2 regions of the Streptomyces sp. NPDC092045 genome follow, and region 2 is predicted to be linked to the other one. Evidence: riboswitches for the same ligand, from Rfam matches in the RefSeq annotation. Region 2 holds a riboswitch; the other holds the start of a gene.
What was found. Region 2 has a riboswitch for cobalamin ahead of metE (5-methyltetrahydropteroyltriglutamate--homocysteine S-methyltransferase). Riboswitches for the same ligand answer to the same signal wherever they lie in the genome.

Region 1: another riboswitch for cobalamin. It lies ahead of ACIQKA_RS11180 (acyl-CoA thioesterase); the one in region 2 lies ahead of metE (5-methyltetrahydropteroyltriglutamate--homocysteine S-methyltransferase).

Annotation. Positions count from the first base shown of each region.
Region 1 covers NZ_JBIVSC010000003.1:227,327-231,768, reverse strand. The annotation lists gene ACIQKA_RS11200 (response regulator) at 1-10, opposite strand, end outside; gene ACIQKA_RS11195 (PP2C family protein-serine/threonine phosphatase) at 7-1,818, opposite strand; partial or broken gene ACIQKA_RS11190 (aldehyde dehydrogenase family protein) at 2,096-2,275, opposite strand; gene ACIQKA_RS11185 (aldehyde dehydrogenase family protein) at 2,284-2,595, opposite strand; partial or broken gene ACIQKA_RS11180 (acyl-CoA thioesterase) at 2,770-3,102, opposite strand; cobalamin riboswitch at 3,261-3,416, opposite strand; partial or broken gene ACIQKA_RS11175 (metallophosphoesterase) at 4,015-4,442, opposite strand, start outside.
Region 2 covers NZ_JBIVSC010000003.1:717,742-722,183, reverse strand. The annotation lists gene metE (5-methyltetrahydropteroyltriglutamate--homocysteine S-methyltransferase) at 1-2,295, opposite strand, end outside; cobalamin riboswitch at 2,479-2,634, opposite strand; partial or broken gene ACIQKA_RS13425 (3-hydroxyacyl-CoA dehydrogenase family protein) at 2,806-3,113, opposite strand; gene ACIQKA_RS13420 (TSUP family transporter) at 3,191-3,973, shown strand; gene ACIQKA_RS13415 (response regulator transcription factor) at 3,989-4,442, opposite strand, start outside.

The sequences.
Region 1 (4,442 bases), 490 kb from region 2:
CGCCGCTCATCGTGTGTCCTCCACCCGTTCCTCCTCCACCCGGGCGACCAGCACCGCGGTGTCGTCGTCGCCCACGGCCCGGAAGGCGGTCGCGCGGGCGATCAGCCCGGCGGCGTCGCTCCCGTCTCCGCAGCTCTCCCGGACCGCATCGGGCAGTACGTCCTCGAACATCGTCCCGTCCGCCGAGCGGGCCTCCGACAGGCCGTCGGTGAACATCACCAGCGCGTCGCCCGGCTCCAGCGCGGTCTTCCCCGGCTCGTACAGGGCGTCCGGCACCACTCCCAGCAGCATCCCGGACGCCCGGACCTCCTCGACCCGCCCGTCCGCGCGGCGGATCAGCGGACGCGGATGCCCGGCCGAGGCGGCCTCGACGGCGTATCCGTCGCCGTCCGGGGTGAGCACGCCGACGAACGCGGTGACGAACCGCGCGGCCTGCTGGCCGGTCAGCACGCTGTTGAGACGGCTCAGCGCCTCGCCCGGCGGCGCCTTGTCCTCCAGCAGGACGCGCAGGGTGTGCCGGGCCAGGCCGGCCAGGGCCGCGGCCTCGGCGCCCCGGCCGCACACGTCCCCGACGAAGAGGGCCAGCGCGCCGTCCCGGCGCACCACGGCGTCGTAGAAGTCGCCGCCCACCTCCAGGGAGTCGTCGGCCACCTCGTAGGCGGCGGTCAGCCCGACGCCGGGCCAGTCGGGGAGCGAGCCCGGCAGCAGGTGCCGCTGGAGCTGCTCGGTGTTGCGGCGGCGCTGCTCGTAGGCGGTGGTGGTGTCGATGGCCAGCGCCGCCCGGCCGGCCAGGTCGTCGAGGACCCGCAGGTCGACGATCTCCCGCTCGGGACGGTGGTAGACGAACGTCAGCGTGCCGAGGAACTTCCCGCGCGCCCGCAGCGGGCTGATGCTCACGGCCCGCACGGCCCGGCCCGGTCCCTCGCCGTGCGGCCCGAACGCGGACGTCTCCAGGGCCTCGCCCGTGAGCAGGGTGCCGTGCGGCAGGTCCGCCGCGGCCCGCAGGGCCCCGTCCAGCCACGGGTCGTCCGAGGCCACTCCGTGCAGCCAGGGCTGCACGGCCGCCGCCACGTGCACGGTGGCCACCGGGGACAGCAGGTCGCCCGGCCGGCGCAGGTGCACCACGCAGGCCTCCGCCACCGCCGGGACGGCGAGCCGGGCGACGCGCTCCAGCGTCTCCCGCGCGTCGAGGCTGGCGTCCATCTGGAGGGACGCCTCGGCGAGGAACGCCTCCTCCACCCGGCGGCGCTCCGCGGCCCTGTGTTCGAGGACCCGCCGGTTGCCGGCCACCAGGACCTCGCTCAGCTGGAGCAGCCGCGTCGGCAGGACGGGATCGGCCTCCTCGCGCCCGCCCAGCCCCAGCGAGAAGGACGCCCAGTCGTCGCCCCCGAGCGAGAAGCGGGCCTCCAGGGCCCGGCGCGCGCCCGCCTCGGCCAGCAGGGCCCCCTCGGGTGCGAACCCCTCGTCGTCCGTCGTGAGGTCGTGCTCGTACAGGTGCACCGGCGCGCGGTTCCCGGCGTCCTCCCCGCCTCCGGCGGGCGGCCGGCCCGGCCCGGTCCGCACGCTGCCGGGAAGAGGGGTCGTGGTGGCCACCGCGGTGGCGCCGTCGGCCGTCAGCCGCCGCACGTACCGCAGGCTGCCGCCGTCCCAGCGGCTTCCCGTCACGGCGACGACGCCCCGCTCCGCCAGCATCAGGGAGTAGACGTGCCGGGCCATGTCCGTGATGTCCTGGGCGTCCTGGGCGGCCAGCCACATGCGGTGCAGGCCGGCGGACCAGGCCTCCGGGTCCGTACCGGTCGCGCCCTCGACTCGCCTCACGCTCTCCTCGATCATGTCGGCTGTACTGGCCGGAACTCTCGCCCCGCCGCCCCGGGGACCGGATGGCGGAAGTCTCCGGGCGGGCCGCACGTCCCAGCGTACGTGGCCGCCGCCGGTCCGCGGAGGCGGTGGCACGGCCGGTGCCCGGACCGCCGGGCCCGGGGACTCGGCCGGCGATGCCGCCGAGCTCCGCGTCGGCGGGCAGGACGCGCACCGGCTTGCGGCGGACGAACTCCCGCATGCCGAGCGCGGACGGCTCGCGTCCGTAACCGGAGCGCTCGATGCCGCCGAAGGGCAGGTCGGGCCGGGTGGAGGCCGGGTGGTTGACCCACACCATGCCGGTCTCCATCCGCTCGGCGACCCGGCGTCCGCGCTCCGCGTCGGCGCAGAAGACGGAGCCGCCGAGACCGTACTGGCCGTCGTCGGCGAGGGCGATCGCCTCGTCCTCGTCGGCCACCCGGTGGATCACGGCGGCGCGGCCGAGACTTCCTCCGCGTAGGCCCGCATCCCGGACTTGACGCCGGTGAGGACGGTCGGCTCGACGAAGGCACCCGGGCGGTCGATCCGGTGGCCGCCGGTGACCAGCTCGGCCCCCTGGTCCACCGTCTCGCGGATCTGCTCGACCGGGCCGGCGGCGGCCTGCTCCGACGAGAGCGGGCCGGGCGTGGTCGCCTCGTCCGCCGGGTCGCCGGACACCAGCGCCTCGAACGCGCGGCGCATCCCCGCGACGAAGTCGTCGTAGACCCCGTCGGGGACGATGAACCGCTTCGACGCCACGCAGCTCCGCCCGGAGGAACGCCCCGCGCCGGCCGGGCACCGGGCCACGGGCGGTCGGCGGGGTCCGGGTCCGACACTCGTGGGCGAGGAGACCGCCGCCCCGGCCGTGCGCGCGCACGGCCGGGGCGGCGGCCCGCCCGGTCAGGACGGGCCGGGCAGCGGTGTGTCGAGGACCGGGACGGGGCGCGGGGTGCCGTCGGCGTCGACGGCGACGAAGGTCAGGAAGGCGGTGGCCACCTCGGTGGCGGGGCCGGTGCTGTTCCAGCGCTCGGAGGTCACCCGGACCCCGACGGTCATCGACGTCCGCCCGGCCCGTTCGAGCCCGGCCTCGACGCTCAGCAGGTCTCCGGCCCGCACGGGGGCGAGGAAGGTCATCCGGTCGACGGAGGCGGTGACGGCCGGGCCGTCGGCGTGCCGCCCGGCGGCGGCGGCCGCGGCGTCGTCGATGAGCTTCATCATCACGCCGCCGTGGATGGTGCCGTAGAGGTTGGTGTCGTGCTCGCTCATGATGTGGGCGAGGACGACCCGGGAGTCCTCCGGCGTCTTGGCGGGACGGGCGGTGGGAACGGGACCGGTGACGGTGGGATCTGCCACGTCAACTCTCCTTCGCGAGTCGCGGCGGGGCTGTTCCGCGCGCACGGGGTGTGGGCGCGCGGGCAGCGGGCAGGTCTTCGGACTCGCGGGCACGCCCTCCGGACTGGTCCGGCGGACACCTAGTGGCCGTCGCTTCCCAGCCCCTTCCCGGGGCCAGTGCGTATGACGGCGGTCGTTCCCGCTCACCGCTGCGGGGCAGTCCCGGATTCCCACCGGGTTCCCTCTTACGACGCGTCCCGCCCGGCGGACGGGGGCGAACCAGCTGCCCGACCAGCCTACGCCGCGCTCCGACGGGGCCGTTCCACGCGTCGCCGCCTGCCGGGACCGCGGTGCCCGGCGGCCCTCCGGAGCCCGCTCCGCACGGGTTCGGCCGTGCGATCGACGCAGACGGCGGACGCGGCCCGGGAGATCCCCGATCCGGACGCCTGGCGGAAGACCCTGCGGGGCGCCCGGGGAGCGCTGTGGCCCCGGGCGCCCGTGCTTCCTCGCGGCCGGCCCGGAGACCGGGGAACGCGCCGCGCGCGAGGTCGCCGAAAGCCTGTCGCGCCCCGAGCCCCGGGGCCCACGGGGCGAGGGGTCCGGCTGCCGCGTCCGGCCGGGCCGCCGCCACGACCGCGAAGGGCGTACGGAGCGTCAGCCGCCGTCGGCCGCACTCCGGTTCACGGCCCGCGCGCTCGCGCGGACGTGGCCGGATCACGGTCCGGGACCGGGTGGACATCACCCGGCGCTGAAACGCGGACGGCGCCGACGTCTCTCCTCCCGCCCCGTTCCGTACTCCTCGCGGCCCGGTTCCTCCCGGGGCCCGGCGGCCGGGGCCGGGCACCCCTAGGACGAGGCGGGCCGCCGAGGGGAGCGGAGTACGAGCAGGGTGATCTCGCTGGGGGCGAAGACGCGGAAGGGCGGGCCCTAGAAACCGGTGCCGCGGCTGGTGTAGAGCAGGGTGCGCGCGCCGTGGCGGCTGAGACCGGCGACGGCCGGCTGGTCGAGGCGGACCAGGTGGTGGAAGGGCCAGATCTGGCCGCCGTGGGTGTGGCCGGAGAGCTGGAGGTCGACACCCGCAGCCGCCGCCCGGTCGACGAACTTGGGCTGGTGGGCGAGGAGGAGGACGGGCAGGTCGGGGTCGGCGCCCCGGAGGGCTCCGTCGAGGTGGGCGCGGTGGCCCGCCAGGCCGGAGGACTCGGCGGTGACGTCGTCGACGCCCGCGACCACGAGGGTGTCGCCGCCGCGTTCGAGCAGCAGGTGGCGGTTGCGCA
Region 2 (4,442 bases):
CACGGTGCGGGCGGCGGCGACCAGGTTCTCCAGGGAGGCCCGGGTCTCCGGCCAGGCGCGGGTCTTCAGACCGCAGTCGGGGTTGACCCACAGGCGCTCGGCGGGGATCGCCTCCAGGCCGGTGCGCAGCAGGTCCGCCGCCTCCTCCGCGCTCGGCACCCGGGGCGAGTGGATGTCCCAGACGCCGGGACCGGCCTCGCGCGGATAGCCGTGGGCGGCGAGCTCGCGGGCCACCTGCATGTGGGAGCGGGCCGCCTCCAGGCTGATGACGTCCGCGTCGAGGTCGTCGATCGCCTGGACGACGTCCCCGAACTCGGCGTAGCACATGTGGGTGTGGACCTGCGTGTCCGGCCGCACGCCGCCGGTGGCGAGCCGGAACGCCCCGGTCGCCCACGCCAGGTACGCCGGACGGTCGGCGGCCCGCAGCGGCAGCGTCTCGCGCAGCGCCGGCTCGTCCACCTGGATGACGGAGGTGCCGGCCGCCTCCAGGTCGCCCACCTCGTCGCGCAGGGCGAGGGCGACCTGCCGGGCGGTCTCGCCGAGCGGCTGGTCGTCGCGGACGAACGACCAGGCGAGCATGGTGACCGGGCCCGTCAGCATGCCCTTGACGGGCCTGGACGTGAGGGACTGGGCGTACGAGGTCCAGCGCACCGTCATCGGCTCGGGCCGCGAGATGTCGCCGGCCAGGACCGGCGGGCGGACGTAGCGGGTGCCGTACGACTGGACCCAGCCGTGCTGGGTGGCGAGGTAGCCGTCGAGCCGTTCGGCGAAGTACTGCACCATGTCGTTGCGCTCGGGCTCGCCGTGCACCAGGACGTCGACCCCGGCCTTCTCCTGGTACGCGACCACCTCCTGGATCTCGGCCCTGATGCGCTCCTCGTACCCGGCCGCGTCGATCCGCCCGGCCCGTAGGTCGGCGCGGGCGGTGCGCAGCTCGCCGGTCTGCGGGAAGGAGCCGATGGTGGTGGTCGGGAGCAGCGGCAGGCCCAGGTGGGCGCGCTGGGCGGCGGCCCGCTCGGCGTACGGCTGCGAACGGCGGGCGTCCGCCCCGGTGACGGCCCCGGTGCGGGTGCGCACGGCCGGGTTCCGGGTGATCGGGGAGTTCGCGCGGGAGGCGAGGGCGGCGCGGTTGGCGGCCAGTTCGCCGGCGATCGCGTCGGTGCCCCGCGACAGGCCCTCGGCCAGCGTCGTGATCTCGGTGGTCTTCTGCTTCGCGAAGGAGAGCCAGCGCAGGATCTGTGGGTCGACGTCCTTCTCGGCCGCCGCGTCGAGCGGCACGTGGAGCAGCGAGCAGGAGGCGGAGACGTCGACCCGGTCGGCGAGGCCGAGCAGGGTGCCGAGGACGGACAGGGACTTCTCCAGGTCGTTGACCCAGATGTTGCGCCCGTCGACCACACCGGCGACGAGGCGCTTGCCGGGCAGGCCGCCGACGGCGGCGAGGCCCTCCAGGTTGGCCGCCGCCGGACCGGTGAAGTCGAGCGCGAGGCCCTCGACCGGCGCCTTCGCCAGGACGGGCAGGGCGTCGCCGAGCCGGTCGAAGTACGAGGCGACGAGGAGCCGGGGCCGGTCGCTGGGCGCGCCGAGGTCGCGGTAGGCGCGCGCGGCGGCGTTCAGGTCGGCCGGGGTCCGGTCCTGGACGAGCGCGGGCTCGTCGAGCTGCACCCACTCGGCGCCGGCCGCGCGCAGGTCCGCGAGGACCTCCGCGTACACCGGCAGGAGCCGGTCGAGCAGGGTCAGCGGGTCGAAGTCGGCGGGCACGCCCGGCGCGGGCTTGGCGAGCAGCAGGTAGGTGACGGGGCCCACGAGCACGGGCCGGGCGGCGAGGCCCAGGGCCAGCGCCTCCGCCAGCTCCGCGACCTGCTTGGCCGAGTCGGCCGTGAAGACCGTGTCGGGCCCCAGCTCCGGCACCAGGTAGTGGTAGTTCGTGTCGAACCACTTCGTCATCTCCAGCGGGGCGACGTCCTGCGTGCCGCGCGCCATGGCGAAGTAGCCGTCCAGGGCGTCGGCCGCGACGGCCTCGCGGTGGCGAGCGGGGATCGCGCCCACCATGACGGTGGTGTCCAGGACGTGGTCGTAGTACGAGAAGTCGCCGGTCGGCACCTCGTGGACGCCGGCCCCGGCGAGCTGCCGCCAGTTGGTCCGGCGCAGTTCGGCGGCGGTGGACCGGAGGGCGTCGGCGGTGACGCGGCCCTTCCAGTAGCCCTCGATCGCCTTCTTCAGCTCCCGGTCCCGGCCCTGGCGCGGGTAGCCGTACACGGTGGCCCGTGCTGCCGCGGCTGCGGACTTCGTGGTCACGGAGATCTCCTTCGCGAGATGAATCCCTGAGGTCCCGGGGACGGGGAGAGGGCGCGAAGGGGCGACGGACCGGACGGTACGCGTGCGCGGCGGGCACGGTCGTCCGTCGGGTGTGTGCGCCGACCCGCCCTCGAGGTCACCGGGATGTCCGCGCGCGGAGTCGTCCGCGTGCGGGCAACGGGCAGGTCTTCGGACTCGCGGGCACGCCCTCCGGACTGGTCCGGCGGACACCTAGTGGCCGTCGCTTCCCAGCCCCTTCCCGGGGCCAGTGCGTATGACGGCGGTCGTTCCCGCTCACCGCTGCGGGGCAGTCCCGGATTCCCACCGGGTTCCCTCTTACGACGCGTCCCGCCTGGCGGACGGGGGCGAACCAGCTGCCCGGTCAGACTACGGGGTCGACCGCCGGAGCGGGGGAGCGCATCTCGCCATTCGGGCAGGGGAGAGGGACGCGCGAGTGAGGATCGAGCAAGCGGGGCCGCTCGCGCGGGCCGGCCGTCCGGGCGTCTCCGCCCGGTCGTAGACGTGGAACCCCCGGCCGCTCCTCCGGCCGAGCAGCCCCGCCTCCACCCTCCGCAGGAGCAGCGGCGGGGCGCGTACAGGGGTTCCTTGGACTCCTCGTACAGCGAGCGCGCGATGGAGGCGACCGCGTCGAGCCCGGTGAGGCCCGCGAGCCGCGGCATCGCGGACAGCGGGTACGGGACGAGCAGGGCGTTGACGACGAAGCCGGCCCGGTCGTGGGAGCCGATCGCGGTCTTGCCCGGGGTGCGGGCCGCGAAGTCGGTCACCGCGGCCGTCGCCGCCGAGGTGTGGAGGATCGTGTGGAGGGGGAGGCGGAGGCCCTGCCGCACCGGACCGGATACTGTCCGGACGATCTCGAAACGGCGGCGGGGGCACGATGGACTGGGCGATGCTGCTGGGCGGGATGGCCGCGGGGCTGCTGATCTCCGTGGTGACCGCGCCGGCCGGGGTCTCGGGAGCGGTGTTCCTGCTCCCGGTCCAGCTCAGCGTCTTCGCCGTGCCGAACCCCTCCGTCACGCCGACGAACCTGCTGTACAACGTCGTCGCGGGACCCGGCGCCCTCTGGCGCCACAGCAGGACCGGCGCCCTGCGCGGCCCGCTCACCCGCCGCCTGGTGGCGGGCACGCTCCCCGGGGTGGTGGTCGGCGCGGTCGTCCGCGTCTTCGCCCTCCCGGGCCCCACCGTCTTCCGCCTCCTCATCGCCGCGCTGCTGCTGCCCCTCGGCACATGGCTGTGCGTCCGCACCCTGCGCCCCGCCCGCGAGCGCCCCGCCGCCGAACCCTCGCCCCGCACCGTCACCGGACTCGCCCTGGCGGTCGGGGTGGTGGGCGGCATCTACGGCATCGGCGGCGGCTCCCTCCTCGGCCCGATCCTGGCGGGCCGGGGCGTCCCCGTCGCCCGCGTGGCCCCGGCGGCCCTCGCCGCCACCTTCACGACCTCGGTCGTCGGAGCCGTCACCTTCGCCCTGCTCTCCCTCACCACCACCGAGGCCGCCGCCCCCGACTGGACCCTCGGCCTCGCCTGCGGCCTCGGCGGCCTGATCGGCGGCTACCTCGGCGCCCGCCTCCAACCCCACCTCCCGGAAACCGCCCTCCGCCTCCTCCTGGGCACCCTGGCGACGACCCTGGGAGCGCTGTACGCGGTCCAGGCCCTGTTGTGAGGGGCCCGGCCGCCCCTACGGCAACACCCCCGCCCCCCGCGCCGCCACCACCGCCTCCATCCGCGTGCGCGCCCCCAGCTTCCGCATCGCCGAGCGCAGGTAGCCCTTCACCGTCTCCGGGCGCAGGCCCAGGCGGGTCGCCGCCACGGCGTTCGTCGCGCCCGAGGCGATCGCCGCCAGGACGTCCGTCTCGCGCGGGGTGAGGGTCACCCCGGGGAGGGGGGCGGGGGAGCCCGAGGCGGTCTCCAGGCGGCCGCAGACCGCGAGGAGGCGTTCCCGCAGCTCCGGGTCCGTGACCCTCGGCGCCAGTTCGCGCAGTTCTCCGTACGCCCGGCGGACCTCCTCCCAGGAGGGCCCGGGCGGGGGCGGGGCCAGGAGTTCCCGGACCTCGTCCCGTACCGCCAACGCCTGTTCCACGTCGCGGGCCGCCGCGACCGCCGCGTCGAAGACCCGCTCGCCGACCGGCAGC